Regions from separate parts of the Dryocola baronae genome, predicted to be linked through region 2. Evidence: predicted binding sites of a transcription regulator. Region 2 holds the regulator's gene; each other region holds the start of a gene.
The links. Region 2 encodes PurR, which represses purine synthesis genes. Its sites were predicted from a motif close to CANGCAAACGTTTGCNTG; they were not measured.
Positions count from the first base shown of each region.

Region 1: a site for PurR is predicted at 5,252-5,269, ahead of cvpA (colicin V production protein). Genes of this name have one in related genera too.
Region 3: a site for PurR is predicted at 3,588-3,605, ahead of epd (erythrose-4-phosphate dehydrogenase). Genes of this name have one in related genera too.
Region 4: a site for PurR is predicted at 3,975-3,992, ahead of ACSPHG_RS15320 (amino acid aminotransferase). Genes of this name have one in related genera too.

Region 1 is NZ_JBINNY010000001.1:1,501,259-1,509,153, reverse strand. Features, by position in the region: gene ACSPHG_RS07125 (histidine ABC transporter permease HisQ) at 1-181, opposite strand, end outside; gene hisJ (histidine ABC transporter substrate-binding protein HisJ) at 317-1,099, opposite strand; gene argT (lysine/arginine/ornithine ABC transporter substrate-binding protein ArgT) at 1,387-2,163, opposite strand; gene ACSPHG_RS07110 (UbiX family flavin prenyltransferase) at 2,454-3,023, opposite strand; gene purF (amidophosphoribosyltransferase) at 3,153-4,670, opposite strand; gene cvpA (colicin V production protein) at 4,706-5,194, opposite strand; gene dedD (cell division protein DedD) at 5,463-6,194, opposite strand; gene folC (bifunctional tetrahydrofolate synthase/dihydrofolate synthase) at 6,184-7,452, opposite strand; gene accD (acetyl-CoA carboxylase, carboxyltransferase subunit beta) at 7,530-7,895, opposite strand, start outside.
Region 2 is NZ_JBINNY010000001.1:2,269,295-2,277,189, forward strand. Features, by position in the region: gene ACSPHG_RS10695 (glycoside hydrolase family 1 protein) at 1-109, opposite strand, end outside; gene ACSPHG_RS10700 (PTS sugar transporter subunit IIC) at 156-1,475, opposite strand; gene cfa (cyclopropane fatty acyl phospholipid synthase) at 1,724-2,872, opposite strand; gene punC (purine nucleoside transporter PunC) at 3,168-4,370, opposite strand; gene punR (DNA-binding transcriptional activator PunR) at 4,485-5,423, shown strand; gene purR (HTH-type transcriptional repressor PurR) at 5,420-6,445, opposite strand; gene cydH (cytochrome bd-I oxidase subunit CydH) at 6,738-6,827, shown strand; gene sodB (superoxide dismutase [Fe]) at 7,025-7,606, opposite strand; gene ACSPHG_RS10735 (C40 family peptidase) at 7,730-7,895, opposite strand, start outside.
Region 3 is NZ_JBINNY010000001.1:816,212-824,106, reverse strand. Features, by position in the region: gene fbaA (class II fructose-bisphosphate aldolase) at 1-1,077, opposite strand, end outside; gene pgk (phosphoglycerate kinase) at 1,177-2,340, opposite strand; gene epd (erythrose-4-phosphate dehydrogenase) at 2,390-3,409, opposite strand; gene tkt (transketolase) at 3,712-5,703, opposite strand; gene loiP (metalloprotease LoiP) at 5,986-6,744, shown strand; gene speB (agmatinase) at 6,834-7,754, opposite strand.
Region 4 is NZ_JBINNY010000001.1:3,199,138-3,207,032, forward strand. Features, by position in the region: gene pncB (nicotinate phosphoribosyltransferase) at 1-436, shown strand, start outside; gene asnS (asparagine--tRNA ligase) at 612-2,012, shown strand; gene ACSPHG_RS15315 (porin) at 2,766-3,866, shown strand; gene ACSPHG_RS15320 (amino acid aminotransferase) at 4,056-5,246, shown strand; gene ACSPHG_RS15325 (MBL fold metallo-hydrolase) at 5,293-5,940, opposite strand; gene mepK (peptidoglycan L,D-endopeptidase MepK) at 5,981-6,529, opposite strand; gene ldtD (L,D-transpeptidase) at 6,712-7,895, opposite strand, start outside.

The sequences.
Region 1 (7,895 bases), 770 kb from region 2:
CGGGCACGCCACGGATAAGCGTGGTGTAGCCTTCGAACAGCAACGCCAGCGGGCGATTTTTGGATAACTTCGCCCCGGCACCGGCAAGACCTATCACCACGGAGAGGACTACGGAGCTTAGCGCCAGCTCCAGCGTGACGAGCGCCCCTTTAAAAATTACTTCAGAAAAGCCATACAACATGGTGCGTATCCTGTCGTCAGTGTCTGTACAAACTCACCCGTTAGCGCCACGGTGGATGGCACTACGTTTCCACCCTACAGGCTGCGTGTTGGTCGGGTAAGCGTAAGCCGCAACCCGACCAACCCTGCGACACTGTTAACCGCCGTACACGTCAAAATCGAAATACTTCTTCGCGAGCTTCTCGTAGGTACCGTCTTTGCGCATTTCAGCAAAGGCTTTGTTTAGCGCCTCGCGCAGTTCGGTATCGTCTTTGCGCAGGCCCATGCCGGTGCCTACGCCGAACAGCTTGTCGTCTTTAATCGACGGGCCGCCAAACTGGTAGTCTTTGCCGATGGGCTGCTTCAGGAAGCCTTCGCTGGCGGCGACTTCGTCCTGGAACGCCGCGTCGATACGGCCTGCCGTCAGGTCGGCGTAGATAGAATCCTGTCCCTGATAGGAGACAATTTCGATGCCCTTCGGCGCCCAGTGAACGTTACCGTAGGTTTCCTGGGTGGTGCCCTGCAGCACGCCCACGCGCTTGCCTTTCAGCGATTCAAGCGTGGGTTGAATTGGCGAGCCTTTGGCTACAACCAGGCGGGAATCCGCAGCGTACAGCTTGTCGGTAAAGGCGATTTCCTGCTGGCGTTTTTCGGTGATGGAAAGCGAGGACATGATGGCGTCGATTTTCTTCGCTTTCAGTGAAGGAATCAGCGCGTCGAGCGGGTTCTCAACGAAGGTGCAGTTCGTTTCAAGGCGTTTGCACAGCTCTTTGGCTAAATCGATGTCAAAACCTACCAGTTCACCCTGCGCATTTTTTGATTCAAAGGGAGCATAGGTTGGGTCGGTGCCAATGCGTAAGTTTTTCGGAATGGCCGCGAATGCTGTGGAAACGCTGGAGACTGCCAGCACAAGGGAAAGGGACAAAACCAACTTTTTCATAATTATCCTCAATAGACTGTCTTTTTAGCGCCAATGCCGTTTTTATCGGCTTATTGATAGGGATAAAAGTGCAGGTTTCGTGCCATTTTTAACGTTGCTTACAACGGTGTTCGTCCGATATATCAGAAAAACCAATGACTCACGGTGGTGCATGGCCTGCGCCATAATGATGCATCGCTATTAATCTGCACCACGGATGTGCAGCCGGAACGGGGCTGCACAACTGCATTTTTATCCAGCGCGGTTAAGAATATATTCATAACCGCGCAACAGACTACGGGATAAACTTATTCACCGTAAACATTAAAGTCGAAGTACTTTTTGGCAAACTTATCGTAAGTACCGTCTATACGCATTTCGGCGAGCGCTTTATCGAAGGCCGCCTTCAGCTCGGTATCGTCTTTACGCAGGCCGATACCGGTACCGTCGCCAAAGTACTTTTTGTCTTTCACGGACGGGCCTGCGAAAGCAAAGTCTTTACCGGCTGGCTGCTTGAGGAAGCCTTCGCTGGCGGCAACTTCATCCTGGAAGGCAGCGTCCAGGCGGCCTGCAGACAGGTCAGAGTAAATCAGATCCTGGTTGGCGTAGGCCACGACATCAATTCCCTTAGGACGCCATTCGGCGTTGGCATAGGCTTCCTGAGTCGAGCCTTGCAGTACGCCAACGTGTTTGCCCTTCAGGGAATCCAGCGTTGGCTTAATTGGCGAACCTTTGCTGGCGATCAGGCGTGAATCTGCCGCATAGAGTTTGTCGGAGAAGGCAATCTCCTGCTGGCGTTTTTCGGTGATGGACAGTGAAGAGATGATCGCGTCGATTTTCTTCGCTTTCAGAGAAGGGATCAGCGAGTCGAAGTCGCTGCCAACCCACGTACACTTGGTGTTGATGCGTTTGCAAAGCTCGTTACCGAGATCGATATCAAAACCGACAAAATCCCCTTTCGCATCTTTAGAAGAGAACGGTGCATAGGTGGCATCCGTACCAATACGAACAGTCTGCGGGAGTGCTGCATAGACGGTGCTGGAAAGGCCGAGCAGCAAAGACAGAGCGAGAACCTGCTTCTTCATACATAACCCTCAAGTTGACTCTTATTATGTGTCACGTCGCGTTGTGTTTGGTGGTGCAGACGGTGAGTTGCAGTTCTCATGCCAAATATCCCGGCGTAAAAGAATGCGCGTCGTTTTATGTTAATAAAACGTTGCAACTCTGTCGTCTGGTTGAAAGATAGCAGGTCTGGCGAAGGGGCAAAGCGTTTCCAGAGCAAAATGCGGACTAAATCTTCTAAAAGCGATCGGGGTTACAAAATCGCCCCAAATTGATGCAGGCGGTTTTGTGATGCACCGCGTTGGCGCGGCTTTTATGCTCCCTGCCAGCGCGTAAATAAATCCTGCGGCAGGTCGATAGCAAACTGATCCAGCACGCGGTTTACGGTCTGGTTAATAAGGTCATCGAGACTTTCAGGGCGGTGATAGAAGGCTGGCACCGGCGGCATAATCACCGCGCCAAGCTCGGCGGCCTGGGTCATCAGGCGCAGGTGGCCCAAATGCAGCGGCGTTTCACGCACGCAAAGCACCAGCGGGCGGCGCTCTTTTAGCACCACGTCGGCGGCACGCGTCAGCAGCCCGTCTGTATAACTGTGAACAATGCCTGAGAGCGTTTTAATAGAACATGGCAATACAACCATGCCGTGGGTCTTAAAAGAGCCTGAGGAGATGCTGGCGGCGATATCGCGGGCGTCATGAACCACATCCGCAAGGGCCTGAACGTCGCGCAGGGAGAAGTCGGTTTCTAAGGCGAGCGTCTGGCGCGCGGCGTTGCTCATGATGAGATGGGTTTCCACTTCCGGCACCTGTTGCAGCACCTGAAGCATGCGCACGCCGTAAATTGCGCCGCTGGCACCTGAAATCCCAACAATTAACCGTTTCATGTTTTTACGCCCGTAGAATTCATTTGGGCTGACTTTGCCGCAAGACGGGGCGGGATGCAACCGGAAGGCGTATTGGCAGGAATGGATAGGGCGGATAAGCGAAGCGCCATCCGCCGCTATGAAATATGCTTAACCTTCGTTATGCATCTCTAAGTTTTCCACTTCGTTCTGACGCAGCAGCGCTTTGGAATCGTCATTGCGCAGCGACTCGAGGTATTCGAGATATTCGTGGTCAACGTCTTTGGTCACGTACACGCCGTTGAACACCGAGCATTCGAACTGGGTGATGTCCGGGTTCTCAACGCGCACCGCTTCGATCAGATCGTCCAGATCCTGGAAAATCAGCCCGTCCGCGCCGATGATCTGGCGGATTTCGTCAACCTCACGCCCGTGAGCGATCAGCTCGTTGGCGCTTGGCATATCGATACCGTAAACGTTCGGGAAGCGGATTTCCGGTGCGGCGGAAGCCAGGTAAACCTTCTTCGCGCCTGCTTCACGCGCCATCTCGATAATCTGCTCTGACGTGGTGCCGCGCACGATGGAATCGTCCACCAGCAGCACGTTCTTGTCGCGGAATTCAGCACGGTTGGCGTTGAGCTTGCGGCGCACGGACTTACGGCGCAGCTGTTGACCCGGCATGATAAACGTGCGGCCAACGTAGCGGTTCTTCACAAAGCCCTGGCGGTACGGCTTGTCCAGAATACGGGCAATTTCCAGGGCGATGTCGCAGGAGGTTTCCGGAATCGGGATCACCACGTCGATATCCAGGTCTTCCCACTCGCGGGCAATCTTCTCACCGAGCTTTTTACCCATTTCAACGCGCGCGCTGTAAACGGAGATTTTGTCGATGAAGGAATCCGGGCGCGCAAAGTAGACGTACTCGAACAGGCAAGGATTGCTGACCGGGTTGTCGGCGCACTGGCGGGTGAATAGCTGCCCAATTTCTGTGATATACACCGCTTCGCCCGGCGCGATATCGCGCAGGAACTCAAAGCCCAGGGTATCCAGCGCCACGCTTTCGGAGGCAACCATATATTCGGTGCGCCCGTCGCCCAGCTCGCGTTTGCCCATCACCAGCGGGCGAATGCCGTTTGGATCGCGGAAGGCGACCATGCCGTGACCGATAATCATCGCCACGCAGGCATACGCCCCGCGAATCTGGCGGTTGGTGGCGGCGATGGCGGCAAAAATGTTGTCTGCTTCCAGCGGATAGTTGCGGAAGTTATCCAGCTCGCTGGCAAAGATATTGAGCAGGATTTCTGAATCAGAGGTGGTGTTAATGTGACGGCGTTTCTCTTCGAACAGCTTTTTGCGCAGTTCGTGGGCGTTGGTCAAATTACCGTTGTGCGCCAGAGTAATACCGTAAGGGGAGTTAACGTAGAAAGGCTGCGCTTCTGAAGCGCTCGAGCTGCCAGCGGTCGGGTAACGGACGTGGCCGATACCCATATTCCCCTGCATACGTTGCATGTGACGGGCTTCAAATACATCACTCACCAGGCCATTTGCTTTGCGAAGGCGGAAGCAATTTAAAGCATCAATGGTGACGATGCCTGCGGCATCCTGCCCACGGTGCTGGAGCACCGTTAACGCGTCATAAATCGACTGGTTGACCGGCATAAAACCGGCGATACCGACAATACCGCACATGTTGTCTTTTCCTCATTAAGCCACGACCCCCCGCCCTATGGCCGGGGTAAGAAACTTGACGAGCTTTGCAGATAGTCAAAGAACCATCTGATGATGAAACTGAATTGCGGAATAAGCTGCGACTTTTGCCAGTCGTCGCTCTTCGAAAAACCGGTGAACGTATCGAGAAAGAACAGAATGGCGGCGACTATCAGCGCACCGCGTAGTGCTCCGAAACAGATCCCCAACACCCTGTCTGTACCCGACAGGCCGGTTTTCTCCACCAGCGCGCTAATCACATAATTGACGATCGCGCCGACGATGAGCGTTGCGATAAACAGTATCGCGATAGCAATTCCATTACGTACCAGTTCGTCTTCAAAGCCTGTGAACCAAACTGACAGGTAAGTGTAGTAATGACTGGCGACAAAGAAAGCGCATCCCCAGGTCACCAGCGATAAAGCTTCGCGAACAAAGCCGCGAATCACACTAATCAGCGCCGAAAAGCCGATAACAGCAATAATGGCGTAATCTATCCAGACCATGACCAAATCTCGCGTCAAAGCACCCTGACGTCCAGTTCGGGGCGCATTCTAACAGAAAAAGAAAACGTTTGCGTAGGGATTTCCTTCCCCCGCGTAAATAAATAATGGCGTTGAAAAAATGCTCAACGCCATTAAAAAGTTGCCTGTTTTTACCGGCTTTTGCTGTGAGTTACAGGGAGGATAAGCGACCGTGCCATCCATCTGATTATCACCTGATGGCGGATGGCACTTCGCTTATCCGCCCTACAAAACCCTCAACGCGCAAGCTTTAGCGCACCGTGTAATTCATCACCACGCCGTTCAGCCCGGAAATCGAGTTCAGCTCGCTAAGCGAGGACTTCAACTTGTCTTTCGAAGCGTCCGGCCCGACCAGAATACGGGTAATTTTACCCTGTACCGGCGTCGACGGAGAGGTATAAACACGGAAGCCAGCGCCGCGAAGTTTACCAACAATTTCATTCACTTTGTCGGCATTTTTAAGCGCGCCGAGCTGGACGACATAGGCTTTGCCCGTCGGTGCGGTTTCGGCTTCTGCCTGCTTCACGGGCTTCTCAACCTGCACCGGCTGTTCGTTGCTCATCGCCAGGCGTTCCTGGGTTTGGTCCACCTGCGGCTTGCTCTGCGGTTTTTCGACCGGCTTAGGCTTTGGCTTTTCGGCAACGGGCTTCGGCTGCTGCGGTTTTTCGCGGGTGATAGGCACCTCGTCGATATCCGCGCCGTTTTCGCCCGGCAGCGCCGCTGAATCTATGCCTGGCGCAAAAGCGTTTCCAGCCTGCACTTCCGCCGCCGCCCCTTCAGGAGGCTGTGAAGGCAAGGCCTGCGTTGCCGCAGGAAGCATGTCAGGCTCGTCGGTGTCCCCCGGTTTTGGCACCAAAGGAATCGCCGCAAATTCGTCCTGATAATGTTTCTTCTGGCCGTCAAGCAGGCCGGGCAGCACGATAACGCCCAGCGCGACCAGGATAATGGTCCCGACTAATCGGTTTTGAAACTTACTCGCCACCTGTTCTCCCCGCGTCCAGCGCTTCCATTACGTGGGCTACCGTGTGGAATGAACCACACACCAGCACGGTGTCATTCGCCGTGGCGGCAGCCATCGCTGCATGCCAGGCCTGAGCCACGCTGTCGTAGATTTCTCCAGACCCAAGGTGTTCCACCAGCTGTTCAGCCGTGGCCCCGCGCGGCCCTTCCAGTGGAGCACAATACCAGCTATCAACCTGGGCTGCCAAACAGGCCAGCGTGCCCGCAATATCTTTATCGTGCAGCATGCCGATAACCGCCAGCACGCGGCCCCGTTTTGGCAAATCTGCAAGCCTGCCCGCAAGATAGGCCGCTGCATGTGGATTATGCGCCACGTCGAGAATGACGCGCGGTGCCTCAGAAATAATCTGGAACCGGCCCGGTAAAGTGGCGTTTTTGATGCCTTCGCGGATAGCGGTTTCGCTCACGTCCAGCTCGCTTGCGCGCAGCGCGGCCAGTGCCGTTGCTGCGTTAGGCTGCGGGACAAGCGGCAGCGGCAGCCCCGCAAGCGCGCCCTTCGCGTCTTTAAAACTCCAGCCGGATGGCTCGACGCTATACGACCAGTCAACGCCACGGCGCAGCAGTTGCGCGCCCTTCTCGGCCGCCACGTCCGCAATGGTCTGCGGCATATCCGGCTCGCCAACAACGGCAGGTTTACCGCCGCGGAACACGCCCGCCTTTTCGCGGCCAATGCTTTCACGATCCGGCCCCAGCCAGTCGGTATGGTCCAGCGCGATGCTGGTCACCACGGCAACGTCGGCATCCACGATATTTGTCGCGTCCAGACGACCGCCGAGGCCGACCTCCAGAATCACCACGTCCACATTGAGCTGCTTAAACAGCAGCAGCGCGGAAAGCGTGCTGTATTCGAAATAGGTCAGAGAGGTTTCTCCGCGCGCGGCTTCTATCTGCGCAAACGCCGCGGTGTGATAAGCCTCATCCAGCTCTTCGTTCTGAATGCGCACACGTTCGGTGTAGCGCACCAGATGCGGGGAACTGTAAACGCCGACGCTAAAGCCTGCGGCCATTAACACCATTTCTAAGGTGCGGCAGGTCGTGCCTTTGCCATTGGTTCCGGCGACGGTGAAGACCGTTGGGGCAGGTTTTAACACATCGAGCGTGGCGGCGACTTTTTTGACGCGATCGAGACCGAGTTCGATAGTTTTAGAATGGAGGTTTTCCAGATAATAAAGCCACGTGGCCAGGGGCGACGTGGCAAGAGGTGCGTGAAGTTTTTCCATGATGCCCGTTCTATCCACGGTTCAATACGGTTCAAGAAAAAAGGCAGTTCCGCGAGCGGCCCTGCCTTTGTTGACTATCAGGCCTCTTGACCCTGTTCCGGAGTTGGCGGAACCACTACCGGCTCGCGCGGTGCTTCCGCGCTCGGGGCTGGCAGGTTCATGAACTTCGCCAGCACGCGGGCGAGCTTCAGACGCAGCTCCGGACGGCGGACGATCATATCGATCGCGCCTTTTTCGATCAGGAATTCGCTGCGCTGGAAGCCCGGCGGCAGCTTTTCACGCACGGTCTGCTCGATAACGCGAGGACCGGCAAAGCCGATCAGCGCTTTCGGCTCGGCGATGTTCAGGTCGCCCAGCATCGCAAAGCTTGCAGACACGCCGCCCATGGTTGGGTCGGTCAGCACGGAGATATAAGGCAAACCACGTTCCTGCATTTTCGCCAG
Region 2 (7,895 bases):
ACGTGTCCCAGATGGTGGCGGATTTGCCAAAGTTCAGCGTTTCGCCTTCGGTCTGCGGCGCGGAGCAGGCGCTGCCCCACCAGAAATTATCAGGGAATGCGTATTTCATCGTTTTTCCTCTATTGACGAGCCCGCCAGACCGGCGGGCAAAAAAGTTAGTTTACGGTAACGGGGTTATCGCTTTCCTGCGCGCCGCGCTCTTCATCCTGCTTGAGCAGGGTCCGCTCGTACGCCTTCAGGAAGGGGTAATACATCACAGCTGACATCACCATACAAATCAGGCACATGATAACGGGACTTACCGCCCAGTTTGCGGCCCACGAGGCACCGATTGGGGCCGGGGTAGTCCACGGCGTAAGCGAGACAACCTGCGCAATCCAGCCAAGCCTTGTGGCGATATATGCAAGCGTGGCGTTGATCATCGGCACCAGCGTAAACGGCAGAAAGAATACCGGGTTCATGATGATGGGCGTACCGAAGAGAATAGGTTCGTTGATATTAAAGAAGCTCGGTACAACGCCCATTTTGCCGATGGTGCGCAGGTGCACCGCGCGGCTGCGCAGCAGCAGGAACGCCAGCGGCAGCGTCGACCCCACGCCGCCAATTAGCAGATAGTGATCCCAAAAGCCCTGCAGGTAGATGTGCGGCAGCGCCGCGCCTGCGGCAAGCGCCGTCTGGTTAGCGGACAGATTCGCCATCCAGAACGGGTTCATAATGCCCGTGACGATAAGCGCCCCATGAATCCCGGCAAACCACAGAATCTGGCAGATAAACACCGAAATCAGTATGGCGGGCAGCGAGTCGGATGCGGAAACCAGCGGGGCCAGCAGGTGCATAATGGCTTCCGGCAGAATCATCCCCGTAGTGGCTTCAATCAGAAGGTTGAGCGGATGGAGGGTAAACACGATGACCACCACCGGGATTAAAATCTCGAAAGAGCGCGCCACGCCGGTCGGCACCTCTTTCGGCAGGCGGATAGTAATGTTGTGGCGCTTTAAGAACGCGTACATTTCGCTGGCGTAAATAGCCGTTATCAGCGCGGTAAAAATGCCCTGGCCGGAGAAATACTGCGTTGAGATGTGGCCGTCTTTATAGGGGGCGGCAACCAGCAGAAAGGCCATAAAGGCCAGCAGCCCGGTCATGATCGGGTCAAGCTTGTAATGTTTACCCAGGCTTGCGCCGATACCCACCGAAATAAAGAACGTCATCACGCCCATGCTGAGGTTAAACGGCAGCATCAGCTGTTCGCGCCAGGTGAGCGAGAAGTTGAGCCACGTCCGGGCGAAGCCCCAGCTGCTGTCCGGCGAGAACGGCGGGAAAATAAAAACTAACAGGAAAGAACCGATAATCATAAACGGCAGGGCGGCGATAAAACCATCGCGGATGGCGATGACGTGTCGCTGTGAGCCCATGGTGCCCGCGATTGGTGTGACTTTTTGCTCAATCACATTGACCATTTTTTGGTACATGCTCATGGCGGTGTCCTTGCGAATGTCCTGGAAAGTAAAATGATTGTGAAACAAAACGGAAACCGGTTTCCATGGAGGCAATGAAGAATTGCTAGCGGGATCAAAATCGTGAGGTTTATATCGGGGAAAATGTGATAGGGACCACTATTTTTGCAGATTTAAGTCAATTGGATAAGCGCAGGCCGCCATCCAACGCTATGCGGCGGGTATCGGCCTGCGCTACCCGCCTTCGAAAAGATGAAACAAAAGCCCGGTTAGCGAGGCACCCGCAGCCCGTTTTCAACGCCGCGGCTAAACACCACCTGCCAGAGCTGAATATCGCGGGCGCGAAACGCCCCGGCGCAGGCATTGAGGTAGTAGCTGAACATCCGTTTAAAGCGCTCGGAATAGTTATCGGCGATTTCCGGCCAGCAGGCGAGGAAGCGTTCATGCCACGCCATTAGCGTTTTATCGTAGTCCGCGCCGAAGTTGTGCCAGTCTTCCATCACGAAATGATTTTCGCTGGCGTCAGCAATCTGGCGCACGGACGGCAGACAGCCGTTAGGGAAGATGTACTTGTCTATCCACGCGTCGACGTTGTTATCGGTTTTGTTAGAGCCGATGGTGTGCAGCAGGAAGATGCCGTCCGGTTTTAAGTTGCGGTCAGCCACGTCAAAATAGGTGGCGTAGTTTTTCGGACCCACGTGTTCGAACATGCCCACGGAAACGATGCGGTCGAACTGCATGTCCAGGTCACGATAATCCTGCAGCAGAATGGTGACATCCAGCCCGGCACAGCGCTCCTGGGCCATTTTCTGCTGCTCGGCAGAAATGGTTACGCCATGCACCGCGACGCCATAGTTGCGCGCGGCAAACGCGGCCAGTCCGCCCCATCCGCAGCCGATATCCAGCAGCGTCATGCCAGGCTCAAGCTGAAGCTTATCGCAGATCATTTTGAGCTTGGCGTTTTGCGCCTCGCTGAGCGTGGTGGCGTCTTTCCAGTAGCCGCACGAATACTGCATATGTTCGTCAAGCATGCGGGAGAAGAGATCGTTCCCGAGGTCGTAATGCTCTTTGCCGACTATCCAGGCGCGTTTCTTACTTTGCAGATTGACGAGCCGGGCGGCGGCAATACGCAGGGTGTCTTTTAGATGGTGCGGGAGCTGATTTTCCAGCCCGGCGCGAATGACTTTGCTGAAAAAAATATCCAGGCGTTCACAGTCCCACCAGCCGTCCATAAAGCTTTCACCGAGACCGAGTGAACCCTCTTGCAGGACGCGTTTAAAAAAATCGGGGTGTTTGACTTGAACATCAAAAGGGTTAGGGCCATTGACGGTAATCCCTGCCCGGGTGAGCATTTCGTTCGCGATACGATACCATTCATTATCTCGTATGCTGACTTCTTCTATACACGATGAACTCATAGCTTCTCCATCACCTGTGTGACCAGAACCTTAAAACAGCGTAGACGCTATTTGCGGTATGTGAGAAATCGCACGGAAAATTCCGTGTGCCTGATATCCGACGTAGAACAGAGATAGGGGCTAGCGCCCGCAAAAAATGACTATCCAAAGATAAACGGGAACCCTGAGGCTCCCGTTAATGTATTCATTATAGTGATAATAATCGAGCCGGTAGTGAGTATATGCCCGACCGGCAGGTGATTCAACTGATTATTGTTAGCAAGCTAATTACGTATTTATTACATTATTGCCTGGGTTACTGTCCGTGCGAGGAGGAGGCCTCGGCGGTCTGCCAGGATTTCTCACGGCTGACGCGCTGCAGCAGATAGCCAAGCATCGCCAGCACCACGGTTGCCAGCATGACGCTGGTGGTGGTGAGCAGCGGGGTGGCGACCAGCCAGGAAACCATCAGGCTCGCGAAGAAGCACAGGCCCAGTTGCAGTGTGTTTTGCAGCGCGGCGGCCTTGCCCGTGGCCTGCGGAAACGGCAGCAGGGCGCTGGCAACCACGATCGGGTAAATCGCACCGTTCGCCATCGCCATGATGCAGAACGGAATAAGCAGCAGCGTCAGGTTAGCGTGGCCGCTGACGGCAACGGCCCAGGTGGCGAAAACGCTCAGCGTGTAGAGCGCCAGCAGCCACGGCAGCATCTGCTTGCCCTGCCATTTTTGCAGCGCGCTGCGGCAGCCGTAGCCGCCAATCAGGAAGGCGACGGTCTGCGGCATATAGCTCAGGCCAATCGCTGCCGGGCTGTAGCCCATGGCGTTAAGGATGAACGGCGAACCGGTAAGCCATGCGAAGAAGCTCGCGGAACAGGCGGCGTAAACCAGCACGTTGCCGCTATAAACGCGCGAGCGCAGCAGGGAAAGGAAGCTCACGCGGTTTTCATCGGTCTGCGGATGATGCTGGGTGCGCGGCTTAAGGCGCAGCGTTGGGATCATCAGCAGCAGGGTGATGGCGAACAGGGTGGCGAAAATAGCCTGCCATTCGAAGTGGTTGAGGATCCAACTGCCCAGCAGCGGAGCCAGCGCCGGGGAAAGCCCGACCAGCGGCATAATCGTGGCGAAGATGCGGTTAGCACGGCTTGCCGGATAGTAGTCGGTCACCAGTGCCTGCCAGCTAACGGCCGCGGAACATACGCCCACCGCCTGAATAAAGCGCAGCACGAGCAGCGCGGTTGCGCTTTCGACCCACAGCATGCCGATGCAGCTTACGGCGAAAATACCTAAACCAATCAGCAGAACCGGTTTACGCCCGAAGCGATCGGACATCGGTCCCCACATCAGCTGCGCGAAGGCGAAGCCCGCCAGGAACAGGCTCAGGCTTGCGCTGACGGCGGAGGCTTCGGTGTTCAGATCCTGCTGGATAGCGGCAAAGGCTGGCAGATACATATCGGTGGCGAGGAACCCCAGCACGCTCAGCCCGGCCAACCAGATAAGAAATCCTTTTGATGGTTGCATAATTTTCTCTTGAGTTATTTGCAGGTTAATAGCGGCGAGAGTGTACGGAGTGCAAACCGGCTTGTGAAACGCTAATATTTGTAGATTGCGTTCAAAAAATTTGCAGGCAGAAATATGTGGTCAGAATATTCGCTGGAAGTCATAGACGCCGTGGCGCGTAACGGCAGTTTTAGCGGCGCGGCGCAGGAGCTGCACCGTGTCCCTTCTGCCATCAGCTATACGGTGCGGCAGCTCGAGGACTGGCTGGCCGTTCCGCTGTTTGAGCGCCGCCACAGGGACGTTGAGCTTACGCCCGCCGGGGCCTTCTTTTTAAAGGAAGGACGTTCTGTTATCAAAAAAATGATGACGACGCGGCAACAGTGCCAGCAGATCGCTAACGGATGGCGCGGGCACCTGGCTATCGCCGTCGATAATATCGTCAAGCCCGAGCGCACGCGCCAGCTGGTGCTGGATTTCTATCGCCACTTCCCTGATATCGAACTGCGCGTTTTTCAGGAGGTGTTCAACGGCGTGTGGGACGCGCTGGCCGACGGGCGGGTAGAGGTCGCGATTGGCGCAACACAGGCCATTCCGGTGGGTGGACGGTACGCGTTTCGCGATATGGGCGCGCTGAGCTGGCGCTGCGTGGTGGCAGCGGAACACCCGCTGGCGCAGCGTGAGGGCGCGCTGAGCGACGAGGAGCTGCGTTCGTGGCCTTCGCTGGTACTGGAGGATACCTCCCGCTCGTTGCCAAAACGCATCACCTGGCTGCTGGACAACCAGCATCGCGTCGTGGTGCCGGACTGGGAGTCAGGATCGGACTGCCTGAGCGCGGGGCTGTGTATCGGCATGGTGCCGTCGCATATCGCCAGACCCTGGCTTGTCAGCGGCGCGTGGCGAGAGCTGGCGCTGGAGAACCCGTTTCCGGACGCGGCCTGCTGCCTGACCTGGCGGCAAAATGACGCCTCTCCGGCACTGAGCTGGCTGCTAGATTATCTGGGGGATAGCGAGACGATGAATCAGGAGTGGTTAAGGGAGCCTGAAGCGGGACTTCAGGCTCGGACGGAGGATTAACGGCGGTAGTCGCGGAACGGCCCGTCCGCTACGGAACGGCGCTCAATCAGGCGAGGATGAACTTCAATCATCTGCGACTCTTCGCGTTTATTCACTATGCGGTCAAGCAGCATGTTGAAGGCCGTTTCGCCCAGCGTCTCTTTTGGCTGATGAATGGTGGTCAGCGCCGGGGAGAAATAGCGGGCGTTGCGCACGTTGTCATAGCCGATAATTGAGATATCCTGCGGCACGCGCAGGCCCATTTCGTCCGCTGCACAAATCGCGCCCATGGCCATAATATCGCCGCCGCAGAAGACGGCGGTAGGGCGATGGGACTGGCCGAGGATCTGCTGCATGGCGCGGTAGCCGGATTCCGGCTCGAAATCGCCCTGGACTATCCAATTTTCCGGAATGGCGATTTTCGCCTCTTCCAGCGCCTTCATAAAGCCAGCATGGCGGCCGCCGCCGGTATTACGTTCCATCTGCCCGGGAATGGCGCCGATTTCACGGTGGCCGCGTTCGATAAGATAACGCCCGGCCAAATAGCCGCCGTGGAAGGCGTTATCAACCACGGAGTCGGTGAAGTCCGCGCGCGCTTCGCCCCAGTCCATGACCACCATCGGAATATGGCGATACTCTTCAAGCATGGTCAGCAGGGTATCCGGGTATTCTGAGCACATCACCAGCAGGCCGTCGACGCGCTTTTGCGCCATCATCGACAGGTAGGCGCGCTGCTTTTCGAAGTTGTTGTGCGCGTTGCCAAGAATCAGGGTGTAGCCCTTTTCAAAGCAGCTGTTTTCCACCGCTTCAATGATTTCGGCGAAATAGGGTGCTTCGCTGGAGGTGGCAAGCAGGCCAATCGTTTTGGTGTGATTAACTTTCAGGCTGCGCGCAACGGCGCTCGGCGAATAGTGTAATTCTTTGATAGCCGCCCAGACCGCGTTGCGCGTTTCTTCCGCCACAAAACGGGTTTTGTTAATAACATGTGACACGGTTGTAGTGGAAACGTTTGCGCGTTTCGCCACGTCCTTGATTGTCGCCATTAGATGTCACTCCAGGCCATATCGTAAACTCCTGATAATTCGTCTGTTAAACGTTTGCGTTCGCTAACTCCTGGGCAACTTTTGGGCTGCGGCATGTCGGGAAGGCGACATAAAACGGGAGGAGGGCGTTGAATTGATTGTACGCAGTAAATTAGCGAGGGATTTTGGCTTATCTTTTCTCAAAGTGGAAGAGGGAAAACCAATATCATCATAAATCCAGGAGGATTTTTGCCGCTGATTGTGGGAAAATCACGCTACACACCGTTTGTAGGGTATTAAAAGGAGATTAACGATGAGCACCGATCTGAAATTTTCCGTCATCACCACGGTTATCGTTCTGAGCCTGATTGTTGCAGGTGCCTTAACCGCCGTTCTGCACTGATTTAAAGAGGCCGCGTTTGCGGCCTTAATTTTTTGTTTTTTGTCGGATGGCGCTGCGCTTATCCGACCTACGGAAGGCCGATGAACGGTGGGGCGAATAATCATTATGTCGGATGGCACTTCGTTTATTCGACCTACAGATTTGGCATTTAGTAGGGTGAATAAGCGCTAGCGCCATCCACCAAAAACCACCGACTCTTAAGCCGCCAGGTTTTTCGCTACAAATTCCCAGTTCACCAGCGCCCAGAAATGCTCAAGATAGTTAGGGCGGGCGTTGCGGTAATCGATGTAATAAGCATGTTCCCACACGTCTACCGTCAGCAGCGGCTTCGCGTCGGTTGTAAGCGGCGTGCCCGCGTTTGAGGTCGAAACGATAGCCAGGCTGTTGTCCGGGCGCTTCACAAGCCAGGTCCATCCCGCGCCGAAGTTCTTCACTGCTGCGTCGGTAAACTGCTGTTTAAATTCCGCAAAGCTGCCAAATGAAGCGTTGATGGCGTCCAGCACAACGCCCGTTGGTTCGCCGCCCGCGTTGGGTGCCAGGCAGTTCCAGTAAAACGTGTGGTTCCACACCTGCGCTGCGTTATTGAACACGCCGCCTTCAGAAGTGCGCACGATCTCTTCCAGTGATTTACCCTCAAACGCGCTGCCCTTCACCAGATTGTTCAGGTTAGTGACGTAGGTTTGATGATGTTTGCCGTAATGGTATTCCAGCGTTTCTGCGGAGATATGGGGAACCAGTGCATCTTTCGCATACGGTAATGCAGGTAATTCGAACGACATTGCAAACTCCTTATTATTTTGAACACAGCTAAATAACCACATTTAGTGTGGCTTTAGGGTAACAAATTGAAAGGATAAGCAAAAGGAGAAGAAACCCTGCCCGTTGAAGGGCAGGGGGAGGGATTAACGAATGGTTTTTGGCGTCATGACGCGTTTCGCGCCGACATAGTGGCGCTGCCAGTAGTCTTCGCTAAGCGAGGTAATCTGGATGTCGCGACCGCTGCGCGGGGACTGGATGAACTTGCCGTTGCCGACGTAAACGCCAACGTGATCGGCTGTGCCGCGCCCC
Region 3 (7,895 bases), 1.5 Mb from region 2:
CAGAACGTCTACCGCGTTCAGTTCTTTGAAAGCCTGCTCCAGACGAGTGATCATAGAGGTCTGTGCAGCGCGCAGCCATACGCGTGGATCGTAGTATTTCTTGTTCGGCTGGTCAGCGCCTTTAGGGTTGCCCAGCTGGCCCTGCAGGTAAGCTTCGTTTTCTTTGTAGTAGTTCAGGATACCTTCCCATGTTGCCCACTGGGTATCGGTATCGATGTTCATTTTGATAACGCCGTAGCTCACGGAATCTTTGATTTCCTGAGCAGAAGAACCGGAACCGCCGTGGAAGACGAAGTTCAGGCTGTTGTGCGGCAGGTTGTGTTTCTTAGAAACGTAATCCTGAGAATCGCGCAGGATAGTTGGGGTCAGAACCACGTTACCTGGCTTGTAAACGCCGTGTACGTTACCGAAGGAAGCAGCGATGGTGAAACGTGGGCTGATTGCGTTCAGTTTGGTGTACGCGTAGTCAACGTCTTCTGGCTGAGTGTACAGAGCGGATGCGTCCATATGGCTGTTGTCTACGCCATCTTCTTCGCCGCCGGTGCAACCCAGTTCGATTTCCAGAGTCATGCCGATTTTAGACATGCGAGCCAGGTACTTGGAGCTGATCTCGATGTTTTCTTCCAGAGACTCTTCAGACAGGTCGATCATGTGAGAAGAGAACAGTGGTTTACCGGTAGCTGCGAAGTGTTTTTCACCCGCGTCCAGCAGACCGTCGATCCATGGCAGCAGTTTCTTAGCGCAGTGGTCGGTATGCAGGATTACTGGAACACCGTAGTGCTCAGCCATCTGGTGAACGTGATGCGCGCCAGAGATAGCACCCAGGATTGCAGCGCCCTGAGGAACGTCGGTTTTCACGCCTTTACCCGCGATGAAGGCAGCGCCACCGTTAGAGAACTGAACGATAACTGGAGCTTTAACTTTCGCTGCGGTTTCCAGTACGGCGTTGATGGAGTCGGTACCGACGCAGTTAACTGCTGGCAGTGCGAAGTTGTTTTCTTTTGCTACCTGGAAAACTTTCTGTACGTCATCACCAGTGATTACGCCTGGTTTTACGAAATCAAAAATTTTAGACATGTTACGTTGTCCTGTATCGTTGGCCGTTAGAAAAAACTGTGCCGCCCGCGCCTGCAGGCGACCAAAAAACAACGGGCAGGAAACCCTGCCCGTAATCAATTACTTCTTAGCGCGCTCTTCGAGCATCGCTACTGCTGGCAGCACTTTGCCTTCCACGAATTCGAGGAATGCGCCACCGCCGGTGGAGATGTAGGAAATTTTGTCTGCGATACCGAACAGGTCGATTGCGGCCAGGGTGTCGCCGCCGCCTGCGATAGAGAACGCTTCGCTGTCTGCGATAGCGTTAGCAACGATTTCGGTACCTTTGCGGAAGTTCGGGAATTCGAACACGCCAACCGGGCCGTTCCACAGAATGGTTTTCGCGTTTTTCAGGATTTCAGCCAGCTGCTGTGCAGAAGCGTCACCGATATCCAGAATCTGCTCGCCGTCTTTCACGTCGTTGACAGATTTCAGGGTAGCCGTTGCGGACTCGGAGAACTCGGTCGCTACGCGCACGTCAGTTGGAACTGGGATATCACAGGTAGTCAGCAGGCGTTTAGCTTCGTCAACCAGGTCCGCTTCGTACAGGGATTTACCCACGTTGTGGCCTTGAGCGGCAACGAAGGTGTTCGCGATACCACCGCCAACGATCAGCTGGTCAGCAATTTTGGACAGAGAGTCCAGCACGGTCAGTTTGGTAGAAACTTTAGAACCGCCAACGATAGCAACCATTGGGCGAGCAGGTTCTTTCAGGGCTTTGCCCAGCGCGTCCAGCTCTTCAGCCAGCAGCGGGCCTGCACAGGCGATTTCAGCAAATTTGCCAACGCCGTGAGTAGAAGCCTGCGCGCGGTGCGCGGTGCCGAAAGCATCCATTACGAATACGTCGCACAGTGCAGCATATTTTTTAGACAGTGTTTCGTCGTCTTTCTTTTCGCCTTTGTTGAAGCGAACGTTTTCCAGAACAACCAGCTCGCCGGCAGCAACTTCAACGCCGTCGAGGTAATCTTTAGCCAGACGAACCGGAGCAGACAACTTGTCTTTCAGGTAGTTAACAACCGGCAGCAGAGAGAATTCTTCGTTGTACTCGCCTTCGGTCGGGCGACCCAGGTGAGAGGTAACCATCACTTTCGCGCCTTGTTTCAGGGCCAGTTCGATGGTTGGCAGAGATGCACGGATACGTGCGTCAGATGTCACTTTCCCTTCTTTAACTGGTACGTTCAAATCTGCACGGATCAGAACGCGCTTACCAGCCAGATCCAGATCGGTCATCTTAATTACAGACATGGTGAATCCTCTCGTTGATTCTTAAAGTTTTGCAGGCGCACTACGCGCCCTACCTGAAACCACTTGCAGCCATGACTAACGTCGTGTCGAGCATTCGGTTAGCAAAGCCCCATTCGTTATCACACCAGACTAGAGTTTTAATCAGATGTTGCCCACTGACCCGCGTTTGCGTGCCGTCAACAATGGCACTGTGCGGATCGTGGTTAAAATCAGTCGAGACCAACGGTATTTCCGTATAGTCAACTATACCATGAAATGAATCTTGTGCCGCTTTTTGCAGCAACTGATTGACTTCATTAGGTTTTACCGCATTTCGTACCGTCACGCTTAAATCGATGGCGGTGACGTTGATCGTGGGTACGCGCACGGCAATAGCCTCAAAACGATCGTTGAATTGCGGGAAAATACGCGTAATGCCGGCGGCGAGTCGCGTATCGACCGGAATGATCGATTGGCTGGCTGCGCGCGTGCGGCGCAGATCAGGGTGATACGCGTCAATAACCTGTTGATCGTGCATGGCGGAGTGGATGGTTGTTACCGTGCCCCACTCAATGCCGAAGGCATCATCAAGCAATTTGATAATTGGAATTATACAATTCGTGGTACAGGAGGCGTTGGAAACGATGCGGTGCTCGGCAACCACCTCTTCATGATTGACGCCGTAAACCACGGTTGCGTCGAGATCGTTGCCGCCAGGATGGGAGAAGAGAACTTTTTTCGCGCCGGCAGCCAGGTGGGCTTCGCCGTCTGCGCGAGAACCGAATACGCCGGTACAATCCAGCACTACGTCTACGCCCAGCTCGCGCCACGGGAGCGCGGCAATCGTGGGTTCATGCAGCAAACGGATAGTGTCGTCGCCGACCCAAAGCTGGTCGCGTTCCTGACGCACGTCCCACGCGAATCGCCCGTGGCTGGTGTCGTATTTCAACAGATGCGCCATGCCCGCAGCATCAGCCAGTTCATTGATTGCTACGACGGTGATTTCCGCACGGCGACCGGATTCGTACAAAGCACGTACCACGTTGCGCCCAATGCGACCGAAGCCATTAATTGCGATGCGTACGGTCATATCTCTCCTGCCAGAATCCCTTAACGTTGTGGCTGACAGAGTAATGCAGCCACCGCTTCAGGGGAATCCTCGCACTCACGAAACTGCAATTGATTGCTTGATTGTCGAATATTTCATCGACTGAAACGCTTCAGCTATGGTAAGCGAAACGCGGAATAAAGGGAACGTTGGCCCGGGACAGGCAACCGATCTTCTGACATAGGTCACATTTTTGATGGAATAACTGCAACGCTTTTACGGGTGAGGTTGAATAATAAACAAAAAAAACGGGCCGCTAAAGCGACCCGTTTCTAAGGGGGGAATTACAGTACTGCTTTCGCCTGTTTCACCACATTTTCAACGGTGAAGCCAAACTCCTCGAACAGCTGCTCGGCTGGTGCTGACTCACCGAAGGTGGTCATGCCCACAACCGCGCCGTTCAGGCCAACGTATTTGTACCAGTAGTCAGCGATGCTGGCTTCGATAGCAACACGAGCGGCAACGGCTTTCGGCAGAACCGCTTCACGGTAGGCCGCGTCCTGCTTGTCGAAGGCGTCGGTAGACGGCATGGAAACCACGCGCGCTTTGATACCTTCAGCAGACAGCCGGTCCCATGCTGCAACGGCCAATTCAACTTCAGAGCCGGTCGCGATCAGGATTAGCTCAGGCTGACCCGCACAGTCTTTTAGGATGTATGCGCCGCGAGCGATATCCGCCAGCTGCTGCTCGGAACGATCCTGCTGCGCCAGGTTCTGACGGGAGAAGATCAGCGCCGTTGGGCCGTCGTGACGTTCTACCGCGTATTTCCACGCAACCGCAGATTCAACCTGGTCACATGGGCGCCAGGTGCTCATGTTTGGCGTAACGCGCAGGGCAGCAAGCTGCTCTACCGGCTGGTGAGTTGGGCCATCTTCGCCCAGACCGATGGAATCGTGGGTGTAGACCATCACCTGACGCTGCTTCATGAGCGCCGCCATACGCACCGCGTTACGGGCATATTCCACGAACATCAGGAAGGTAGAGGTGTACGGCAGGAAACCGCCGTGCAGCGCGATACCGTTGGCAATCGCCGTCATACCGAATTCACGCACGCCGTAATGGATGTAGTTACCGGCTTTGTCTTCGTTGATAGCTTTAGAACCAGACCAGATGGTCAGGTTGCTTGGTGCCAGGTCGGCAGAGCCGCCGAGGAATTCTGGCAGCCAGTGACCGAAGGCTTCGATTGCATTTTGGGAAGCTTTGCGGCTTGCGATTTTCGCAGGGTTTGCCTGCAGATTAGCGATAAATTCCTGCGCTTTCGCAGCGAATTCAGTCGGCATTTCGCCCTTCATACGACGGGTAAATTCTGCCGCTTCCTGCGGGAAGGCTTTCGCGTAGGCTGCGAACTTCTCGTTCCAGGTCGCTTCTTTCGCCTGGCCTGCTTCGCGCGCATCCCACTGAGCGTAGATATCCTGTGGAATTTCGAACGGAGCGTGTTTCCAGCCCAGCTGTTCGCGGGTCAGTGCGATTTCTGCGTCGCCCAGAGGAGCGCCGTGGGAATCGTGGGTGCCCGCTTTGTTTGGCGAACCGAAACCGATGATGGTTTTGCACATCAGCAGAGAAGGCTTGTCGGAAACCGCCTTCGCCTCTTCAACAGCGCGTTTGATAGCGTCCGCATCGTGACCGTCAACGCCGCGCACAACGTGCCAGCCGTAGGCTTCGAAACGCTTAGCGGTATCGTCGGTGAACCAGCCTTCAACGTGGCCGTCGATGGAGATGCCGTTGTCATCGTAGAACGCAACCAGTTTACCCAGTTTCAGGGTACCGGCCAGCGAGCAGACTTCGTGAGAGATGCCTTCCATCATGCAGCCATCACCCATAAACACGTAGGTGAAGTGGTCAACAATGTCGTGTCCAGGACGGTTGAACTGCGCCGCCATGGTACGTTCAGCAATCGCCATACCTACCGCGTTCGCCACGCCCTGACCCAGCGGGCCGGTAGTGGTTTCAACACCCGCGGTGTAACCCACTTCCGGGTGACCAGGGGTTTTGGAATGTAGCTGACGGAAGTTCTTCAGCTCTTCGATCGGCAGGTCATAACCTGTGAGGTGCAGCAGGCTGTAAATCAGCATAGAGCCGTGGCCGTTAGACAGCACGAAGCGGTCACGGTCAGCCCAGGCTGGGTTCTGCGGGTTATGGTTCAGGAAATCACGCCACAGGACTTCGGCAATATCAGCCATGCCCATAGGGGCACCCGGATGACCGGATTTGGCTTTTTGAACTGCGTCCATGCTGAGCGCACGAATAGCATTGGCAAGCTCTTTACGAGAGGACATTTTCACTCCAGATCGGATGGTTGAAGGTCACGCCTTGTTTTACGACTTGACTACTAAGCGTTATGGGCTACGCCCGAAAAAGTGCCCACAATGTACCGCAAGCCGTGGGTCATGTACATGGAGCATCCTTTTGTCCCGGTAAGAAATCTCTGGATCACGCTCGCATGTTGCGCAAGTAGCTGCGCGCGCTTCGTTATCTTCTTTATACTGAGCATTATTCAGCGCCAACGTGGGCGCTGAGCTTGCCCTTGGGCTGTTGAAACTAATAAAGGAAGACTGGCCATGAAGATGCGCCCTATTTTACTAAGCCTGACGCTCGCCACGCTGCTGAGCGGCTGCCAAAACATGGATTCCAACGGTTTGCTAACCTCCGGCGCGGAAGCCTTTCAGGCCTACACGCTAAGCGATGCGCAGGTTAAAGAGCTGAGCGACAAGTCCTGTGCGGAGCTGGACAGCAAAGCGACTATTGCCCCGGCAACCAGCGACTACGCGAAACGCCTGACCAAAATCGCCAGCGCGCTGGGCGACAACATCAACGGCATGCCGGTGAACTATAAGGTTTACGTCACCAAAGACGTCAACGCCTTCGCCATGGCTAACGGCTGTATCCGCGTCTACAGCGGCCTGATGGACCTGATGAACGACAACGAAGTAGAAGCGGTTATCGGCCACGAAATGGGCCACGTCGCGCTCGGCCACGTGAAGAAAGGCATGCAGGTTGCGCTGGGCACAAACGCCGCGCGAGTCGCCGCCGCTTCAGCCGGTGGCATGATTGGCAGCCTGTCGCAGTCGCAGCTTGGGGATTTGGGTGAAAAACTAGTGAACGCGCAGTTCTCGCAGCGTCAGGAATCAGAAGCCGACGACTATTCCTACGATCTGTTGCGCAAACGCGGGATTAACCCGATTGGTCTGGCAACCAGCTTTGAGAAGCTTGCCAAGCTGGACGAAGGGCGTCAAAGCTCAATGCTTGACGATCACCCTGCTTCCGCCGAACGCGCGCAGCATATCCGCGATCGCATGGCGGCAGATGGTTTGAAGTAACTAAGAGGTAAGTCGGGTAGGCGGAGCGCCACCCGACGTAACGGGTGGATAGCGCGTTTGCGTATCCACCCAGCAAACCTGGCGGTAAATTACTCGCCTTTCTTCGCCGCCTGGATATACAGCATTTCCAGCGCCAAAGTCGCACCTGCCAACGCGGTGATTTCAGACTGGTCATAGGCCGGAGCGACTTCCACCACGTCCATACCCACGATGTTCAGATCCTTCAGGCCGCGTACCAGTTTCAGCGCGCGGTCAGAGGTCAGGCCGCCGATTACCGGCGTACCGGTACCGGGCGCGAAAGCAGGGTCCAGACAGTCGATATCAAAAGTCAGGTACACCGGCATATCGCCAACGATCTGCTTAACCTGCGCCAGAATGTCGTCCACGGTGCGGTCGTTCACCTGGCCCGCGTCCAGAACGGTGAAACCGTTGTCTTTATCGAACTCGGTACGAATACCGATCTGCACTGAGTGATTAGGGTCGATCAGGCCTTCTTTCGGCGCGGTGTAGAACATGGTGCCGTGGTCGAACTCGCAGCCGTTTGCGTAGGTATCGGTGTGGGCATCGAAATGCACCAGCGCCATTTTGCCGAAGTGCTTGGCGTGAGCGCGCAGCAGCGGCAGCGTGACGAAGTGGTCGCCGCCGAAGGAAAGCATGCGTTTACCGGCAGCCAGCAGCTTTTCGGCGTGCGCCTGCAGACGTTCGCTCATGTCGCGCGCGTCGCCGAAGGCGTAAACCAGATCGCCGCAGTCCACGACGTTCAGACGTTCGCGCATGTCGAAGTTCCACGGGAAGCGGTTGCCTTCCCACGCGAGGTTGGTAGAAACCTGGCGAATTGCCGCCGGCCCATGACGGCCACCGGCACGACCAGAGGTCGCTGCATCAAAAGGAACGCCGGTGATCACCCAGTCGGCATCGCTGTCGTACGGCATGAAGTTCAGCGGAAAACGTAAAAAACCAAAGGCATTGGAGACCAGGGAGTTATCGTATTGGTGGCCTAGAGTGCTCATTGTTTGACCTCTCGGTGAATGAATTTATGTCAAAAAAAAGTCCCCTCCGCGTCGTTAAACCCGACGAGGAAGGGACTGGATACGTTTCGAGACTGCTGTTGGCGCGGATTATCGCCGAATGCAGCCTTAATTGTACACTAA
Region 4 (7,895 bases), 930 kb from region 2:
GACCGACTGCATCACTATGGATGCGTTCCTGCGCGACTTCGGGCCAGCCTTTGCCCAGCAGTACCAGGGCCTGCGCCATGACTCCGGGGACCCGTTTGAATGGGGTGAAAAAGCCATCGCTCATTACGAGCAGTTGGGCATCAACCCGATGACCAAGGTGCTGGTGTTCTCCGACAATCTCGATTTACCGAAGGCCATTGAGCTGTATAAACACTTTGCTTCTCGCGTGAACCTAAGCTTCGGTATAGGCACCCGTTTGACGTGCGACATTCCGCAGGTTAAACCGCTGAACATCGTTATTAAGCTTGTGGAGTGCAACGGTAAACCGGTTGCCAAACTCTCTGATAGCCCCGGCAAAACCATCTGCCACGATAAAGCCTTTGTGCGCGCTCTGCGTAAAGCCTTCGATTTACCGCTGGTGAAAAAAGCCAGCTGATTCAAATAATACCCATAGCCAACATTAATGCGGGCTATGGGTATCCTCTCTTTGCCGATTTTATTCATTCGGACGCGATTTCTGCTTGTCTGATAGCGCGTGACAGGTAACATAGATATCCCCCCATTGTGGGTAACTATTTTTTTGTCATTGACCCTTTAATAGAGAGAAAATTATGAGCGTTGTGCCTGTAGCCGACGTACTCCAGGGCCGTGTTGCCGTTGACAGTGAAGTCACCGTGCGCGGGTGGGTGCGTACTCGAAGAGATTCAAAAGCTGGTATCTCCTTCCTCGCCGTCTATGACGGTTCCTGCTTCTCTCCTGTACAGGCCGTCATCAATAATTCTCTGCCCAATTACAATCAGGACGTGCTGCGCCTGACTACCGGCTGCTCCGTTATTGTCACCGGTAAAGTGGTGGAATCTCTCGGTCAGGGCCAGAGCTTTGAAATCCAGGCAACCGAAGTGGAAGTCACCGGTTGGGTGGACGATCCGGATACCTATCCGATGGCGGCAAAACGTCACAGTATCGAATATCTGCGCGAAGTTGCGCACCTGCGTCCGCGCACCAACATGATCGGTGCCGTTGCGCGCGTTCGCCATACCCTGGCGCAGGCGCTGCATCGCTTCTTCCATGAGAACGGTTATTTCTGGGTTTCCACCCCGCTGATTACCGCTTCTGATACCGAAGGCGCCGGTGAGATGTTCCGCGTTTCCACGCTGGATCTCGAAAACCTGCCGCGTACCGACGCGGGTAAAATCGACTTCGACAAAGACTTCTTCGGCAAAGAGGCGTTCCTGACCGTTTCCGGCCAGCTGAACGGCGAAACCTATGCCTGTGCGCTGTCCAAGGTTTACACCTTCGGCCCAACCTTCCGGGCGGAAAACTCCAACACCAGCCGCCACCTGGCCGAGTTCTGGATGCTGGAGCCGGAAGTTGCCTTTGCAAATCTGGATGACGTAGCAGGTCTGGCGGAAGCCATGCTGAAGTACGTCTTTAAAGCCGTGCTGGACGAGCGCATGGACGACATGCAGTTCTTCGCCGAGCGCGTGGACAAAGATGCCGTTGAGCGTCTGCAACGTTTCATCGACGCCGACTTCGCGCAGGTGGATTACACCGACGCGGTTGCCATCCTTGAAAAATGCGGCCAGAAGTTCGAAAACCCGGTTTACTGGGGCGTCGACCTTTCCTCCGAGCATGAACGTTACCTGGCAGAGCAGCACTTCAAAGCGCCGGTGGTTGTGAAAAACTATCCGAAAGACATTAAGGCGTTCTATATGCGCCTTAATGAAGACGGTAAAACCGTCGCTGCGATGGACGTGCTGGCACCGGGCATTGGTGAAATCATCGGTGGTTCCCAGCGAGAAGAGCGTCTGGACGTGCTTGACGCGCGTATGGCTGAAATGGGTCTTAATAAAGGAGACTACTGGTGGTATCGCGACCTGCGCCGTTACGGCACCGTGCCGCACTCCGGCTTCGGCCTCGGCTTTGAGCGTCTGATTGCCTATGTGACCGGCGTTCAGAACGTACGTGACGTGATTCCATTCCCACGTACGCCGCGCAACGCGAACTTCTAAGCTTCATTTATTACCAAGGCCAGCAATGCTGGCCTTAATTGCGAACAAAGAAGGAAAAAACGTGGTTTTTCCTTCTTTGTGATTATCAGCCGAAAATCAATAAATTGATTTTCCTGGTGATTTTCTTGGTGATACAGGCTCCTGTCGTGGACGTAAGAGGTTTGTCATCAGTCTGAGGCCAGCTCTGCTGGCCTTTCTTTTGTCTACGAGTCAAAGGTTGTTTTTCTTCAACGAAGATTAAGCAATTGTCAATTTCAACCCCATTCCGAACCCTCCCCGTAACGAAGTATGTCTGTGAAATAGTCATTCACAAAATTACCCTCATTTTTGCCAGGATTTATCCGGAAAGCGCCTACTTAGCATATTTGCACAAATTTTGCACAGATGTCTGGACATCCAAAATCTCGACAAAATTTTGCTAAATGTGAATGTTTCTCAGCAGCAACTTGCCGTTATGCGGATTAATCATAAGTAATTCATATATATATGTTAGCTATCGCTAATTAAATCGCCAAACACATCCGAAATTTGAATTGGTTCACAAAGTTCCATAAAATACATATTTAGTTACACATATTTTCTTTTTGTAACTCAGTTTGGATATTTGTAGCACTTTCAGGCTAGCGAAACGGTTTCATGAATGGAAAGATGCCTGACAGATACAGAAAGACACCAAACTCTCATCAATAGTTCCGTAAAGAATTATTGACGGCAGTGGCAGGTGTTCATAAAAACCAATGAGGGTAATAAATAATGATGAAGCGCAATATTCTGGCAGTGGTTATCCCTGCTCTGCTGGTAGCCGGTGCAGCAAACGCTGCAGAAATCTATAATAAAGACGGCAACAAATTGGATCTGTACGGTAAAGTTGTAGGCGAGCACGACTTCGTGACTTCTGGTGACAACACCAGCAACGGCGACAGCACCTACGCGCAGATTGGTTTCAAAGGGGAAACTCAGATTAATGACCAACTGACCGGTTACGGCCAGTGGGAATACCGTGCTTACGCAAGCTCTGCTGAAGCTGAGCAGGGTGCAAACAACTCAACTCGTACTCGTCTGGCCTTCGCTGGTCTGAAAATCGCTAACGCCGGTTCCATCGACTACGGCCGTAACTACGGTATCGTTTACGATGTTGACTCTTACACCGACATGGCGCCTTCTTTCTCCGGTATGACCTGGGCTAACTACTCAGACAACTTCATGACTGGCCGTACTACCGGCGTTCTGACCTACCGTAACTCTGATTTCTTCGGCCTGGCTGATGGCCTGAACTTCGGCGTTCAGTACCAGGGTAAAAACGACCGCGACGACGTTCGTACCTCTAACGGCGACGGCGTAGGTTACTCTCTGGGCTATGACTTCGGCGAAGGCTTCGGTGTGATTGCTGCATACAGCAACTCCGCACGTACCCTGCAGCAGAAACTCGATGGCAAAGGCGACCGTGCTGAAGCCTACGGTGCTGGTCTGAAGTACGATGCGAACAACATCTACCTCGCAACGACCTATGCTGAAACGCTGAACACTACCCGTGAAGCAGACGGTACCTTCGCTAACAAAACTCAGAACTTTGAAGCGATTGCCCAGTACCAGTTCGACTTCGGCCTGCGTCCATCCGTGGCATACGTTCAGTCCAAAGGTAAAGACCTGCTGGCACGTGGCGGCTTCGGCGGCGGCGATGCTGACCTGCAGAAATTCGTTGAAATCGGTGCAACTTACTACTTCAACAAAAACTTCAACATCTTCGTTGACTACCAGCTGAACCTGATGGACAGCAACTCCTACACCGACAACGTTGGCGTAGTGAACGGCAAAGACGACCAGGTTGCTCTGGCTGTGACTTACCAGTTCTAATTATTCGGCAACTTGTTTGCCTGAATTCGAGAAAACAGGGCTACGGCCCTGTTTTTTTATGCCTGAAAAGTGGAATTAACCAACCTGTGAAGCCGGTGGTTTCTTTTTGTCGCAAACGGTTGGCATTTAAGTAAACAGCAGTTAACCTGAAAGCGTTTCTCCCCCTCGATATCACAATGGAACCTCGTCATGTTTGAGAACATTACCGCTGCCCCTGCCGATCCAATTCTTGGCCTGGCCGATCTGTTTCGTGCCGATGACCGCCCGACTAAAATTAACCTCGGCATTGGGGTTTATAAGGATGAGACTGGTAAAACGCCGGTTCTGACCAGCGTTAAAAAAGCCGAAGCTTTTCTGCTGGAAAACGAGAACACCAAAAACTACCTCGGCATAGACGGTATTCCCGAGTTCGGTCGCTGCACTCAGGAACTGCTGTTTGGTAAAGGTAATGCCGTAAGCGAAGCCAAACGTGCTCGTACGGCGCAAACCCCAGGCGGCACCGGCGCACTGCGCGTTGCGGCTGATTTCCTGGCAAAAAACACCTCTGCTAAACGCGTATGGGTGAGCAACCCAAGCTGGCCGAACCACAAAAGCGTGTTTAATTCCGCGGGCCTCGAAGTGTGTGAATACGCCTATTACGACGCTGAAAACCACTCTCTGGATTTCGATGGTTTGATCGGCAGCCTGCAGGCGGCGCAAGCGGGTGACGTGGTGCTGTTCCACGGCTGCTGCCACAACCCAACCGGTATCGATCCAACGTTAGAGCAATGGCAGGCGCTTGCGAAAATGTCGCATGAAAAGGGCTGGCTACCGCTGTTTGATTTCGCCTACCAGGGCTTCGCTCGCGGTCTGGAAGAAGATGCTGAAGGCCTGCGCGTGTTCGCCGCAAGCCACAAAGAGCTGATCGTTGCCAGCTCCTATTCCAAGAACTTTGGCCTGTATAACGAACGCGTAGGTGCCTGCACCCTGGTTGCCTCAGATGCCGATACCGTTGACCGCGCGTTCAGCCAGATGAAGTCCGTTATCCGCGCTAACTATTCCAACCCGCCGGCGCACGGCGCTTCGGTGGTTGCAACCATCCTGAGCAACGATGCCCTGCGTACGCTGTGGGAGCAGGAGCTGACGGATATGCGCCAGCGCATTCACCGCATGCGTCAGCTGTTTGTGAATACTCTGCAAGAGAAAGGCGCAAACCGCGACTTCAGCTTCATCATCAACCAGAACGGCATGTTCTCGTTTAGCGGTCTGACCAAAGAGCAGGTTCTGCGTCTGCGCGAAGAGTTTGGCGTGTACGCCGTGGCATCGGGTCGTGTGAACGTCGCCGGGATGACGCCGGACAACATGGCACCGCTGTGTGAAGCGATTGTTGCCGTGCTGTAAGCCGAGTTGAGATAAAAAAAGAGCCGCTAATGCGGCTCTTTTTGTTTTACCAGACCGGTAACTCATCCTGCAGGAAAGGATTATGCAGGCGCTCGTGGCCGAGCGTTGAAAGCGGGCCATGTCCGGGAATAAAGGTCACGTCATCGCCAAGCGGTAAAAGCTTACGCTTGATGGAGTCGATTAGCGCCGCGTGGTCACCCTGTGGGAAATCGCTGCGCCCCACTCCGCCTTTGAAAATCACATCCCCGGATACCAGCAGTTTAGATCTGTCGTCGAAAAAGACGATATGACCGGGCGTATGCCCAGGACAGTGCAGCACCTGCAGGGTCACGTTGCCGACGGACACGGTCTCGCCTTCATCCAACCAGCGGTCCGGCGTCAGCGGTAAACACTCATCCAGTCCAAACATCCTGCTTTGGGCCGGTAAACCCTGCAGCCAGAAATCATCTGCTTTTTCAGGCCCGACAATCGGCACGCCGTAATGGGCGGCCAGCTCGGCGGCGGCACCCACATGATCAAGATGACCATGGGTTAGCAGGATCTGGCCGACAACGACGCCTTTGTCCGCGACTTCGCGGATAATCTTCTGCGCTTCACCACCGGGATCGACAATAGCGGCCTGCTGTGTTTCCTCACACCAGATTAAAGAACAGTTCTGGGCGAAAGCCGTTACCGGAATAATGTGATAATTCATGCTGCTCCATTACCGGCAAAAAGCGCCGGATTCCGTTGTTTTACCAGTGCCGCAATGGCCCGGTATCAATATGCACAAAGTTGCTGCTTGGGTAATATCCTACACCACCTGAGCGCAGAGATAATGCCGCTTTGCGTACATTGCTTAACGAAATCCCTTCAATATGGAAATCCATGGCCTGCCCTTTCGTGTGGTAGCTTTTTTTCGCCACCCCGCGGCTGTGGGCACGCAGTTCATTATTGGTATCGAGCGAGCGATAGCCGGAGACGAGCTGCACGGGTTTATTGGTTCCTAATAATCCCTGCAAGCGATAAAGCTGGTCGAACAGCTTGGGATCGATGGACTTAACTTTGTTCGCGCGATAGTCACGAAAGAAATGGTTAAGTCTTGCTAATTCATCCTGAATATAGCCTCTGCCATCGAAGAACTCGGCTTTTAACGTCTCACCGGTGTGCAGGTTGTTGAGGGTTAAAATGCGCGGGCGCGGTGTCGAGAGGGTTGCAAACGCTTGCTTAGGTAACAGCGCGGCACCCAATGCCACGCTGCCTAATGCCAGCAGCTTGCGGCGATTAGCGTCAAATTTGTCCATGATGTCCAGGTCTACAGGTAAAAAATGGTCGAATAATATGCACTTCTGGCGCACTGCATGGCACCTTAACTGCCAAATAAGAATGAGTCAAGGTACGTAAAACCCAGATAAACCGGGCCCTGCAAGGCACCCGGCTGAGTTTTACCCTAATTACGACCACTAATTCATTAGTATTACTGCAATTAACGGATCAAAGACCCGGCTTTTGAAAGGATTTGTGCGCCAGATCGCGCGGTGAGATCGTAATTGTAAATATCTGTACGATACTGCGTGCGCCCGTCCTCGCCCACAAAAGCCGTTAGGTAATAAAGGTTAACCGGTATCGTCTGCCGAATATTGACGTATTTGGTGCTGCCGTCTTTCAGCTGGCTGGAAATACGCGTGTCGTTCCACCCCGCATCCTGCAAGAGCATATTTGCCAGCTCGGACGCCTTATTGACGCGCACGCAGCCGGAGCTCAGCGCCCGAGCGTCCTTCTGGAAGAGATTATGGTTCGGCGTATCGTGCAGATAAATAGCATCAGAGCTCGGCATGTTGAACTTGTAACGCCCTAACGAGTTCTGCGTGCCCGGCTTCTGCTGGAACCTGAACGGTAAATTGCTAGCGGTAATGGTTTCCCAGTCCACGCGGTAAGGGTCGATGGCTTCAGCGTTATTGCTCCAGCCGCGCAGCACGCTATAACCGTGGCGATCCAGGTAACCCGGGTCCTGACGGACTTTAGGCAGAATATCATTTCGGGCAAGCGTAGGCGGCACGTTCCACGGTGGGTTAACCACCACGTTGTTGAGCGCGCTGCTCATCATCGGCGTTTTACGATCCGGACGGCCGACGATAACCCTTGAGGCCAACACTTCGCTACCGTTGAGGTAATAGACCAGCGAATAGTTCGGGATGTTTACCATGATGCCGGTATCAAGCTTGTTCGGCAGCAGGCGTAACCGCTGGATATTCAGCGCCACGAGCGAGGCCCGCTGCTGCGGCGTAACGTTCAGCCAGTCGCGGGTCAGCTGCCCGATGGCACCATCTGCACCCAGCCCCTGCCACTTCTGGAAGCGCTTCACGCCTTCAACCAGCTCGCGGCTATAGGCGCTGCGTACGGCTGCAGTTGCTTTTTTCTTACCGGTATTCGCTGCCGGAACGTCCTGCGCTTTTTCTTCACCTTCGATAGCGATAGCCGACGGGCTTACCGCCGCTGCGGTGGCCGTGTTGCTACGGTCATCGCCGGGTAATGGAATAGCGGGTTCAACCTGAAGCATGCCGCTACGGGCAAGGATTTCGCGCAGCGCGGGGACATCTTTGCTCCACTGCCCCGGGCGAAGCGTTTCTTTCGCAGAAAGCTGTGGCCACGGGCGGGTGTCCGATAAAA